One region of the Bacillus sp. JZ39 genome, then DNA from elsewhere that is predicted to be linked to it. Evidence: riboswitches for the same ligand, from Rfam matches in the RefSeq annotation. Region 1 holds a riboswitch; the other holds the start of a gene.
What was found. Region 1 has a riboswitch for thiamine pyrophosphate ahead of thiU (HMP/thiamine ABC transporter substrate-binding protein ThiU). Riboswitches for the same ligand answer to the same signal wherever they lie in the genome.

Region 1 (6,107 bases):
GCTTTTCACTATACTTTATTGCATTATCAAGCAAAATGGTCAACAGCTGCTTGATGCGTTCTTCATCTGCCTTTACAAGCAGGCTCTCTTTATCTGTTTCAAGCAATATGTCACGCTGATAAACGGACTGGAGCGTTTGCATAACCGCGCGCGCCGCTTTAATCAGATCGATTGTTTTCAGATCAACCTCGAGTCCTTGATGGCTTTTGGCCAGCGCCAAAAGCTGATTGGTCAGTTTTTTCATATGCACCGCTTCTGAGTGAATGGCTTCTATCGACTCCTCAAGCACCTCCGGCTTTTTTGCACCCCACCGCTTCATCAGGCTGCTGTAGCTTTCTATAATAGTGAGCGGGGTTTTCAATTCGTGTGAAGCATCTTGAATAAATTGCTGCTGTTTATCATAGTGCTCCTTCAGCATCATTGCCATTTCATTAAATGTCAGCCCCATTTGATACAATTCATCGTTGGACTGTCCTTCTAAAGAAATCGTTTTAAATTCTTTGTCTCGCTGTATGTCTTTCATTGTGATCATTAAACGTCTGATCGGATTGATGATTCGGCGGGCTAGCAAGCTGCCTGCAAAAAAAGAAGCAATGCAGACAGCAGCACTTGCAGCGATTAAGATGATTTTCAGCAGAAACAGACTCTCTTCTGTGTTCTCCAATCTTTCAACCAGCTGAAGAGACACGACTTGTCCATCGGTCCAAATCACCGGAACAGCAGCCTCGGCAAACAGCTTGCCGTCAGGTTTCCTCACATCTGCCGTTTCGCCGCTATGAAAAGAGAGAGGAAAATCTTTATAGGCTTTTTCTTTTGTGATCGTCATAACGGCTTTTTGATCACCATTCACTACACGCACCATGCCATTTGCCGGAAGATAGGCCTGCAGCATATCCTGCAAAGCCACTCCTTCTGTTTCAGCGGCACGCAGCGCTTCGGCAATGTTATCCGTCTCATCAGCAAGCCGGGCCGCATCCTTTGATGTCAGCGCAGACGAAAAAATGAGATATACTGCGGTATGAACCAAAATTAATAAAATCAACAGTGATATCGAAGTGTATAGATGAATCTTGGTCTTCAGCTTCATCGTTTACCCCTTAATGGCATAGCCGACCCCGCGAATCGTATGGATCAGCTGTTTTTCGTAAGGATAGTCCAGTTTTTTTCTGATGTATCTTATGTAGACGTCCACGACATTTGTATCACCGATATAATCAAATCCCCATACTGAGCTTAGAATTTGCTCCCGTGTCAGCACTTGCTGCGGATGCTTTAGCATATAGACGAGCAGATCAAATTCCCGCGGCGTTAATTCCACCTCTTTGTCTCCGCGTCTCACTTCACGGGTTTTTTCGTTCACCCGCAAATCGTCATATGTAAGAAAGGTGCCGATATCTTCAGTTTTTGTTCCATTTTGCCGCAGCGCCGCCCTGATTCTCGCAAGCAATTCCTCGATTTCAAACGGCTTGGTGACATAGTCATTTGCACCGATGTCCAGACCTGTTACCTTATCAGGAATACTGTCTCGCGCCGTTAATAATATGACCGGTGTCTGCGAATCCGTTTTTCTCAAGCGGCGCAGCACTTCCAGTCCGCTAAGCCCCGGAAGCATGACATCAAGAAGCACCAAGGAATACCCGCCTTCCGCTGCCGCATCAAGACCTTCTGTGCCATTGTGTTTGATCGTGACGCTGTATCCTTCATATTCCAATTCAAGCTGAAGAACCCTGGCGATTTTTTCTTCATCTTCCACAATTAATATGTGTCCTTTTTCCAAATTTGATCATCCTCTCCCGTCCCTATATGAAAAAAATGATTTCGTTGTTTACAAAATGATTCTTATCATCTATTATGATGTCAAAATAAAAAATTGTATACGGAAAGCACTAGGGGTGCTGTTTTGGCTGAGATAAAGCGCGGAAGAAACGCGCTTTGATCCCTTATGACCCGATCTGGATAATACCAGCGTGGGGAAGTGCAGGTTGACCGAATGGTGTATTTTTTTGTGCGCTTAATCGATCTATGACTGCATATTCCCTTAGGATATGCAGTTTTTTATTTTACCAAAAAAACAGGAGGTCGGAGAAATGGAGCATATTTGCGGTACAAGCAAAATCGCCGGTTTTCGCTTCTCTTTATATCCGATGACGGATGATTTTATCAGTGTGATCAAGTCTGCGCTGAAAAAAACAGATACATCCAAGGTATGGACGAAAACCGACCATATCAGCACGGTGTTACGCGGATCGATTGATCATGTATTCGATGCTGCAAAAGCCATTTACCTTCATGCAGCAAACAGCGAACAACACATCGTCATGAACGGCACGTTTTCCATTGGATGCCCGGGTGACACACAGGGGGATACATATCTTTCCAAAGGTGATAAGCGTGTCAATGATGATGCTGTCCGAGGCTTGAAGGCGGAAGCGCCGTGCCAATTTGCCCTTTATCCAATGAACGAGCCGGATTATATGGGATTGATTATGAAGGCTGTCGACATTGCAAAAGCCCAAGGCACTTTCGTACAGAGTGTCCATTACGCGAGCGAGCTTGACGGGGATGCGCATGACGTATTCAGCACATTGGAAGCCGTTTTCCGCATGGCCGAGCAGCAAACAAACCATATCACCATGACTGTGAATCTTTCGGCTAACAGTCCATCAAGAAAAAACAGAAAGCAGGGATAAAATGAAAAGCTGGAAAGTAAAAGAAATTGTCATCATGTCGGTTATCAGTATCGTATTTGCCGTTGTTTATTTATTATTTACACATTTCGGAAACGTGCTTGCAGGTATGTTTGGGCCAATCGCCTATGAACCGATTTACGGCATTTGGTTTATCGTTTCTGTGATCGCCGCGTACATGATTCGAAAACCGGGTGCGGCGCTCGTTTCTGAAATCATTGCCGCTCTCGTTGAGTGCCTGCTGGGAAATCCGTCTGGCCCGATGGTCATCGTCATTGGCATTGTTCAAGGACTCGGGGCTGAGGCTGTGTTTCTTGCAACACGCTGGAAAGCATACTCTCTCCCTGTCCTTATGCTGGCCGGTATGGGGTCTTCAGTAGCCAGCTTTATCTATGATCTCTTTGTTTCTGGCTATGCAGCCTATTCACCAGGTTATCTGCTCATTATGCTTGTGATCCGCCTCATTTCCGGCGCGCTTTTGGCGGGGCTTCTCGGAAAAGCTGTCAGCGACTCTCTCGCTTATACAGGTGTGTTAAACGGAATGGCACTCGGAAAGGAACTGAAAAAGAAACGGAAGCGGGCGTCAGAACATGCAAGCCTTTGATGAGCTTCTGACGGTTGAGCAGCTCAGCTTCTCTTATGAAGAAGACGAGAAACCGGTTTTTCAAGGCATTTCGTTTGAGCTTCAAAAAGGAGAATGTGTTTTATTATTAGGACCGAGCGGATGCGGCAAAAGCTCGCTCGCCCTTTGTTTAAACGGTCTATATCCGGAGGCTTGCGACGGCATTCAGTCCGGACATGTATTTCTATTTCAAAAGCCGGTCACAGATGCTGAAACCTCCGAAACGATTGCTCAGCATGCCGGGGTCGTTTTTCAGGATCCTGATCAGCAGTTCTGCATGCTGACGGTGGAGGACGAAATAGCGTTCGGGCTGGAAAATCTGCAAATTCCAAAAGAAGAAATGACAGAGAAAATCAACGCCGTATTAGAAAAATTACGCATTATCCATTTAAAAGAAAAAATGATCTCAACCCTTTCAGGAGGACAAAAGCAGAAAGTGGCTCTCGCCTGTATTTTGGCGATGGAGCCTGAGCTTATTATTTTAGATGAGCCGACCTCTCTTTTAGACCCTTTCTCAGCGCGGGAGTTCGTTCATCTGATGAAGGATCTTCAGCGGGAAAAAGGTTTCAGCCTCCTCGTCATTGAGCACCAGCTTGATGAATGGGCGCCTTGGATTGATAGAACGATCGTGCTCGACAAATCAGGCAAAAAGGCGCTGGATGGCCTGACAAAAAATCTATTTCAGCATGAAGCGGAGACACTAAAGAAATTGGGCATCGCCATTCCAAAGGTCTGTCATCTGCAGGAAAAGCTGAGTATGCCGTTTACTTTATCAAAAGAGATGCTGTTCAAAGAGCCTATTCCTGCCGGGCATGCAAAAAAGAAGGAAGCTTCTTCTGGGGAGAGTGTGCTTGAAGTCAGCAGCCTTTCGTTCGCGAGAGGACAGCAGGCGATTTTCAAAGACATCAGCTTTTCGTTGCGTGAAGGCTCTTTAACGGCGCTTGTCGGTCCGAACGGAACTGGAAAATCGACGCTCCTATCAGTTCTGGCTCGTCTCATGAAACCGCAAAGCGGCAAAATCCTTCTCTATGATCAGCCGCTGCAGAAATATAAAGAAAAAGAATTGCGTAAACGGATGGGATTTGTTTTTCAAAACCCCGAGCATCAATTCGTCACCGATACGGTGTATGACGAGCTTCTGTTCGGCCAGAAAGCAAATGCTGAAACTGAGAAAAAAGCGCAACATCTGCTGCAGCGTTTTGGTCTTGCGCATTTGGCTGATCATCATCCGTTTGCGATCAGCCAAGGGCAAAAACGGCGACTGAGCGTTGCTACTATGCTCATGCATGACGTAAAGGTTTTATTATTAGACGAACCAACCTTTGGCCAGGACGCCCGCACAGCGGCTGAATGCATGGAAATGATTCAGCGTATCAAGGCAGAGGGAACCGCTGTCCTTATGATTACACACGATATGGAGCTAGTCTCTTCGTATGCTGACAGCGTGCTTGTGCTTCACGATACAGGCCTGGCCTTTGACGGATCTCCAGCGCAGTTGTTTTCTCAAGAAACAGGGCTTGTCCAAAAAGCAAAGCTCACCCTTCCCCTTCTATATGAATGGATGGCATTTCAAGAGGAGGTGCGTGATGAAGCAGCCGTTACATCTCATTAATCCGACTGTGAAAGCGGCGGCGGTTTTTTGTTGTGTCGTCATGCTGTCGTTTATTTACAACCCTTACACTCCGGCATGTTTTTATATCATCATCGTTGCGGGCGTTTTACTGGCGGCCGGAATCCCATTGAAAAAATGGTTGTTGTTTACGATTCCGTTTTTGATTTTAGCATTCGGGTGCGTGTGGACAGCCGCAGTTTTTGGAAAGGTGCCGACAACACCGGATAATTTTTTGTTTCAAGCAGGCCCTATCTCCATTAACAGCGATAATGTGTCTGTCGGCATCTCTCTCGGGTTTCGTATTTTATGCTTTTCCGCCTTATCGATGATGTTTGTTTTTACAACCGATCCGATTTTATTTGTGCTGAGCCTTGTCCAGCAGTGCAGGCTCTCACCAAAGCTCGCGTACGGTGTCATTGCAGGCTTTCGCTTTCTTCCGCTGTTAAAGGATGAGGTCCAGCTGATTCAGCAGGCTCATAAAATCAGAGGAGGAGCGGCGGAGAGCGGCATCATGAATAAAATCAGTGCGTTAAAACGATATACCATACCGCTATTGGCAAGCGCCATCAGAAAAGCGGAACGGACAGCGCTTGCGATGGAATCGAAAGGATTTACAGGAAGCAGAAACCGGACATACTACAGGATATTGAGCGTGAACCGGCGCGACTGGGTGTTCTTTTGCCTCGTCCTCTTATTATTCGCGGGATCCTTTCTCGTATCTTTATGTTTCGCATCATAAAAAATCCGCTATCACAGATAGCGGATTTTTTTATTGATGATAGTTTAATGCTTGGGCAAGGTTGGTTTTAATGGTAATATTCGAAAAGTCAATCCCCAGCTGTACAGCAGTTTGCGCAATTTCAGGCCTGATTCCTGACAGGGTTGACCGGACACCGATCAGATTAAGCGCCTCAATCAATTTAAAGATCTGGTGCGCCACCATCGTATCCACCACAACAACACCTGACAGATCGATTAACAGATGCTCCACACGCCTTTTCGCACAAGCTTGAAGCGTGTTTTCCAGAATAAACTTCGCCCGTTCGGTATCAATGTCACCGACAAGCGGCAGCAGAGCTGTTGATTTGCTCAGGGTAATGACAGGTGAGCTTAATTCCAATATCATTTCTCTTTGGGCGTTTAATTGCTGCTTGGCATTCATTTCAGCGTGATCAACGAATGTATA
Region 2 (6,107 bases), 1.6 Mb from region 1:
AGGATTTTGCCGGAATGGCTCGGGGCGAATGTGGCAGTCAGCGGTATGCCAGATCTTACTTCATTAAAAGAAGGAAGCCGGATTATTTTTCCGAGCGGAGCGGCTCTGCTGTGTGAGGGCGAAAATGATCCGTGTATCCAGCCGGGAGAAGTCATTCAGTCTTATTATCCGGACCAACCGAAGCTGGCGCCGGCTTTCGTCCGCCACGCACTGGGCATTAGAGGGATTGTATGTATTGTGGAAAGACCTGGTGCTGTTTACACAGGTGATGAAATAGAAGTTCATTCCTATCAGCGAAAAGTCAAACGAAAAGCAGAAAGGGTCTGATGAAATCAGGCCCTTTCTATCTTTTCTTTAATTTCTTTCATTTGGCTGAGGTGCCGTTTTTCATGATGGCCGATAAAATCGATCCACTGTCTGACAGTCAGCTCTTGAAACACAGGATGCGGAAGCACTCTTTCAAAATCTTCTTCTTTCAGAGAGGCAATCGCAGCAGTCAGCTGCTCTCTTACCACATCAAGCTCACGTTTCATTTGGCTGCCTGAAATAAAATCATGCGCAGGCTCAAGATGACTCGGGGCTTTCCGTTTATTATTTCTGTCCTGTGCTACCTCAAGCGGTTTTTCTTCAATTTCTTTAATCGGAGCGTCCTTTACACGTTCCTTCAACATTTTTTGTGCGGTCATATCGATTTTTTTCAAATGGTCAAGAACTTCCCGTATGCTCCATTCTTCAGCAGAAGGCTTTTGGTTCAGCTTTTCGTCAGAAAGTCCTTTCAATTCGTTCCACGTTTCTAATCTGGCTTCATTAAAGATACTCATCATATCTCCTCCTAAAATGACATTACCATATATATAAGCAATTATCATTTATAAAGCACTTCAAATGGGTTATTTGTCTTAAAATTTTGAAACCTTTCCCGTGGTGTCTCGTATAAATGGTAACGGCGGCCGTTCATCAATGCATTGATGAAGAAAGGATGAGGAAATTGGAGTTATTTGGAGTACCTATACAAACAATTTATCTTTATACGCTTATTATTGCGGGCAGCCTTACGCTATTATTCCTGTTTTTCGGAGATGTATTTGCAGGACTGTCAGAAGGCATTCCGTTTCTTAATCCGACATTAGTGCTCTCATTTTTCACATGTTTTTCAGCGGGCGGATATATAGGTGAACTTGTATTGCCTCTGTCAAGCTTGCTGATTGCGCTTTTATCTTGCATCCTTTCGATCATGCTGGTGGTATTGCTTCACATCTTTGTACTGGTACCATTATCATCTGCAGAAGAATCATTGGCATATAGAGAAGATGATCTCAGAGGAAGACTCGGTAAAGTGATTACAGCTGTGCCGGTTGACGGGTTTGGTGAAGTGGTCATAGAAGGGATAGGCGGGACCATTTCAAAGTCAGCGGTCAGTTTTGATAATCAGCAGATCAGTTACGGGACAACGGTGTTAGTCGTAGATATTAACAACGGAGTTCTTTCGGTTACTCCGCATGAACCCATTTAATATACAAGGAGGAATTTGATATGACAATGCCGATTATAATGATCATCGGAGTTGTATTCTTTTTATTAATTGCACTAATAGCTGTGTTTATTACGAAGTATCGTACAGCAGGGCCTGATGAAGCGTTAATTGTAACGGGGAGCTATCTGGGCAATAAAAATGTTCATGTCGATGAAGGCGGCAACCGTATTAAAATCGTCCGCGGCGGAGGAACCTTTGTCCTTCCCGTCTTCCAGCAGGCAGAGCCGCTAAGCCTATTATCAAGCAAACTCGATGTTTCGACACCTGAAGTCTATACAGAACAAGGAGTGCCAGTAATGGCCGATGGAACTGCGATTATTAAAATCGGCGGTTCTATAGGAGAAATCGCTACAGCAGCCGAACAATTTTTAGGGAAATCAAAAGACGACCGTGAGCAGGAAGCGCGGGAGGTTTTAGAAGGCCACCTTCGTTCCATTCTCGGCTCAATGACAGTAGAAGAAATCTATAAAAACAGAGAAAAATTCTCTCAAGAGGTGCAGCGTGTCGCTTCACAGGATCTCGCGAAAATGGGGCTTGTAATCGTCTCGTTTACCATTAAAGATGTTCGTGATAAAAACGGTTATCTTGAATCATTAGGGAAACCAAGAATTGCCCAAGTAAAACGCGATGCTGATATCGCAACAGCAGAGGCTGATAAAGAAACCCGAATTAAGCGGGCAGAAGCCGATAAAGACGCAAAAAAATCAGAACTTGAACGGGCGACGGAAATCGCTGAAGCTGAAAAAATCAATCAGCTCAAAATGGCTGAATTCCGCAGAGAACAAGATACGGCAAAAGCGAATGCCGACCAAGCATATGATTTAGAGACTGCCAGAGCGCGCCAGCAAGTCACAGAGCAGGAAATGCAGGTTAAAATTATCGAACGCCAAAAACAAATAGAACTAGAAGAAAAAGAAATTCTTCGCCGTGAACGTCAATACGACTCAGAGGTAAAGAAAAAAGCCGATGCAGACCGTTATTCTGTTGAGCAGTCCGCAGCAGCTGAGAAAGCCAAACAGCTCGCGGAAGCCGATGCCAAGAAGTACAGTATAGAAGCAATGGCAAAGGCTGAGGCGGAAAAAGTAAGAATTGACGGGCTAGCAAAAGCAGAAGCGGAAAAAGCGAAAGGAGAGACAGAAGCAGAGGTTATCCGCCTGAAAGGTCTTGCAGAAGCGGAAGCAAAAGAGAAAATTGCGGCTGCCTTTGAACAGTACGGGCAGGCGGCGATTTTCGATATGATTGTCAAAATGCTTCCGGAATACGCGAAACAAGCAGCCGCACCTCTTTCAAATATTGATAAAATCACCGTTGTCGATACAGGAGGAAGCGGTGAATCAAGCGGAGCAAACAAAGTAACCAGCTATGCGACGAACTTAATGTCAAGTCTGCAAGAAAGTTTAAAAGCATCCTCGGGAATTGATGTAAAAGAAATGCTTGAGAACTTTTCAGGAAAAGGAAACGTAAAACAAAGCATTAATGAATTAACAAATGAAATCAAAGAAGCCAAAACGATCCAAAAATCAGAGTAAGGAAAGGGCAGAACCGTATGGTAACTGTACGTGAAGCGAAGTTAGAGGATATAAAGGACATTGCAAAAGTGCATGTAGACAGCTGGAGGACAACATACCACGAAATTATCCCGATTGATTATTTAAACAGACTGAACTATAAGGAATTTGAAGACAAATGGAAAAGTCGCTCGTTAAAGGGAGTATTTGTTGCTCAGGACGAAAAGGGTTCAGTATTCGGCTTTGCTTCATTTGGACCTATTCGCTCTGAACAAGAAGGCTATGACGGCGAGTTATACGCTATTTATCTTCTGGAAGAGCGCCAGCGGCAAGGTGCAGGCAGGGCGCTCTTAGCAAAAGGAGCAGAGTTTTTGCTTCAACATGGTTTTTCAAGTATGTTTGTTTGGGTTATTGAGCAGAATCCCTCGATTATATTTTATCAGGCCTATTCACCTGAAAGAGTAGCGGAGGACAACTTTGAAATTGCCGGAGTAAGGCTGAAAGAAGTAGGTCTTGGCTGGCCGGATCTTTCAGCTTTAAAAACACTTCTTAACAGATAACGAAAAATCCCCCAGCGGAATTCGCTGGGGGATTGTTACTTTTACGCTTTGTCACTTTTAAGCAGACGGGGTGCTGTCATAAATAATAAACATAGGACAATTGCACAAATAATGAATGAAGGAACCATGTAAGTCGCATTATAAGTTAAAGAATAAATCCATACCGGTGTTCCTTTTGGAGCAAAGCTGCCGAAAAACACAGCTCCTGAAATGACATGCGCGGCATAGCGCAGCAAACTGCCGATAAAAACTGCGCTGACCACTGAAACAATCAATTTCCCTTTTGTTTTTGATACAGCGGCTTTACGGACAGAAGAAGCGAAACAGCCGCTTATGCCGATTGCTGCGAAAGCGACAATGTAATCTAACAATAGCTGTACAGGATGTTGAGCAAACAAGTTTCCGATTGCTATTTGTACTAGACCTGTCAACAAACCTGTAGTAAGACCTGCTTTGACACCCCAGCGAAACGAAATTAAAAAGATCGGAATCATCATGATGGAGACCGAGCCTCCTTGAGGCATGCTAAGAAACATTCCTGAGACAATGTCTAAAATAACGGCTGCTGCTGTCATAATGGCAATTTCAATAAGGCGAACCAGTTGCTTAGATTGATTCATATCTATCTCCTTCCATTGACAGACAACCAAAAGGACAACAAAAAAGCAGCACGCGGAAGGATGAGAAAAGTTCCACGCACTGCTTTACGATCTGCAATTCATTTGACTTTGCCACATCCCTACGCCAGCGTTAACTAACAGGTTCAAAGGGTCAGAACGAAACCGCTCACTCTCAGCTTTAATGCTCCCCTTGTGGTCATCAGTATTTAGTTCGTTTCTACTATACAAGAAAATGAAAAAAACAACAAGATCACATGACTGATGTATATGTTCTTTTAAGAAAGTTATATGATACACACGCTTTAGAAATCATGGCGAGGATTATAGTTTATTTGTTTTATAGATTTTTTAAAAAAACTATTGCAATAAATAAATAGAGGTGTTATATTATTAAACGTCGCTGATGCACAGCGGACACAAACTAGATGCTTCAAAACAACTTGAAAAAAGTTGTTGACAAAAAAGAAGCTGAATGTTATATTAGTAAAGCTGCTTCATTGAGAAGTGACGAAATGATCTTTGAAAACTAAACAAGACAAAACGTACCTGTTAATTCATTTTTATAAATCGCACAGCGATGTGCGTAGTCAGTCAAACTAGGGCCTGCACGACGCAGGTCACACAGGTGTCGCCGCAGGATGCGGTGAACTTAACCTGTGATCCATTTATCGGAGAGTTTGATCCTGGCTCAGGACGAACGCTGGCGGCGTGCCTAATACATGCAAGTCGAGCGGACAGATGGGAGCTTGCTCCCTGATGTTAGCGGCGGACGGGTGAGTAACACGTGGGTAACCTGCCTGTAAGACTGGGATAACTCCGGGAAACCGGGGCTAATACCGGATGGTTGTTTGAACCGCATGGTTCAAACATAAAAGGTGGCTTCGGCTACCACTTACAGATGGACCCGCGGCGCATTAGCTAGTTGGTGAGGTAACGGCTCACCAAGGCGACGATGCGTAGCCGACCTGAGAGGGTGATCGGCCACACTGGGACTGAGACACGGCCCAGACTCCTACGGGAGGCAGCAGTAGGGAATCTTCCGCAATGGACGAAAGTCTGACGGAGCAACGCCGCGTGAGTGATGAAGGTTTTCGGATCGTAAAGCTCTGTTGTTAGGGAAGAACAAGTACCGTTCGAATAGGGCGGTACCTTGACGGTACCTAACCAGAAAGCCACGGCTAACTACGTGCCAGCAGCCGCGGTAATACGTAGGTGGCAAGCGTTGTCCGGAATTATTGGGCGTAAAGGGCTCGCAGGCGGTTTCTTAAGTCTGATGTGAAAGCCCCCGGCTCAACCGGGGAGGGTCATTGGAAACTGGGGAACTTGAGTGCAGAAGAGGAGAGTGGAATTCCACGTGTAGCGGTGAAATGCGTAGAGATGTGGAGGAACACCAGTGGCGAAGGCGACTCTCTGGTCTGTAACTGACGCTGAGGAGCGAAAGCGTGGGGAGCGAACAGGATTAGATACCCTGGTAGTCCACGCCGTAAACGATGAGTGCTAAGTGTTAGGGGGTTTCCGCCCCTTAGTGCTGCAGCTAACGCATTAAGCACTCCGCCTGGGGAGTACGGTCGCAAGACTGAAACTCAAAGGAATTGACGGGGGCCCGCACAAGCGGTGGAGCATGTGGTTTAATTCGAAGCAACGCGAAGAACCTTACCAGGTCTTGACATCCTCTGACAATCCTAGAGATAGGACGTCCCCTTCGGGGGCAGAGTGACAGGTGGTGCATGGTTGTCGTCAGCTCGTGTCGTGAGATGTTGGGTTAAGTCCCGCAACGAGCGCAACCCTTGATCTTAGTTGCCAGCATTCAGTTGGGCACTCTAAGGTGACTGCCGGTGACAAACCGGAGGAAGGTGGGGATGACGTCAAATCATCATGCCCCTTA

Region 2: it holds a riboswitch for thiamine pyrophosphate, as region 1 does, so the genes downstream of both, thiT (energy-coupled thiamine transporter ThiT) here and thiU (HMP/thiamine ABC transporter substrate-binding protein ThiU) in region 1, are expected to answer to the same signal.

The regions. Positions count from the first base shown of each region.
Region 1 covers NZ_CP096389.1:1,357,731-1,363,837, reverse strand. The annotation lists gene ykoH (two-component system sensor histidine kinase YkoH) at 1-1,087, opposite strand, end outside; gene ykoG (two-component system response regulator YkoG) at 1,091-1,777, opposite strand; TPP riboswitch at 1,879-1,991, shown strand; gene thiU (HMP/thiamine ABC transporter substrate-binding protein ThiU) at 2,088-2,690, shown strand; gene M1D65_RS07145 (ECF transporter S component) at 2,692-3,291, shown strand; gene M1D65_RS07140 (ABC transporter ATP-binding protein) at 3,278-4,921, shown strand; gene thiX (HMP/thiamine ABC transporter permease ThiX) at 4,896-5,660, shown strand; gene rsbRB (RsbT co-antagonist RsbRB) at 5,691-6,107, opposite strand, start outside.
Region 2 covers NZ_CP096389.1:2,962,590-2,968,696, reverse strand. The annotation lists gene M1D65_RS15295 (MOSC domain-containing protein) at 1-327, shown strand, start outside; gene M1D65_RS15290 (DinB family protein) at 333-821, opposite strand; gene M1D65_RS15285 (NfeD family protein) at 989-1,513, shown strand; gene floT (flotillin lipid rafts scaffold protein FloT) at 1,534-3,063, shown strand; gene M1D65_RS15275 (GNAT family N-acetyltransferase) at 3,081-3,602, shown strand; gene thiT (energy-coupled thiamine transporter ThiT) at 3,644-4,222, opposite strand; TPP riboswitch at 4,322-4,423, opposite strand; rRNA gene M1D65_RS15265 (16S ribosomal RNA) at 4,888-6,107, shown strand, end outside.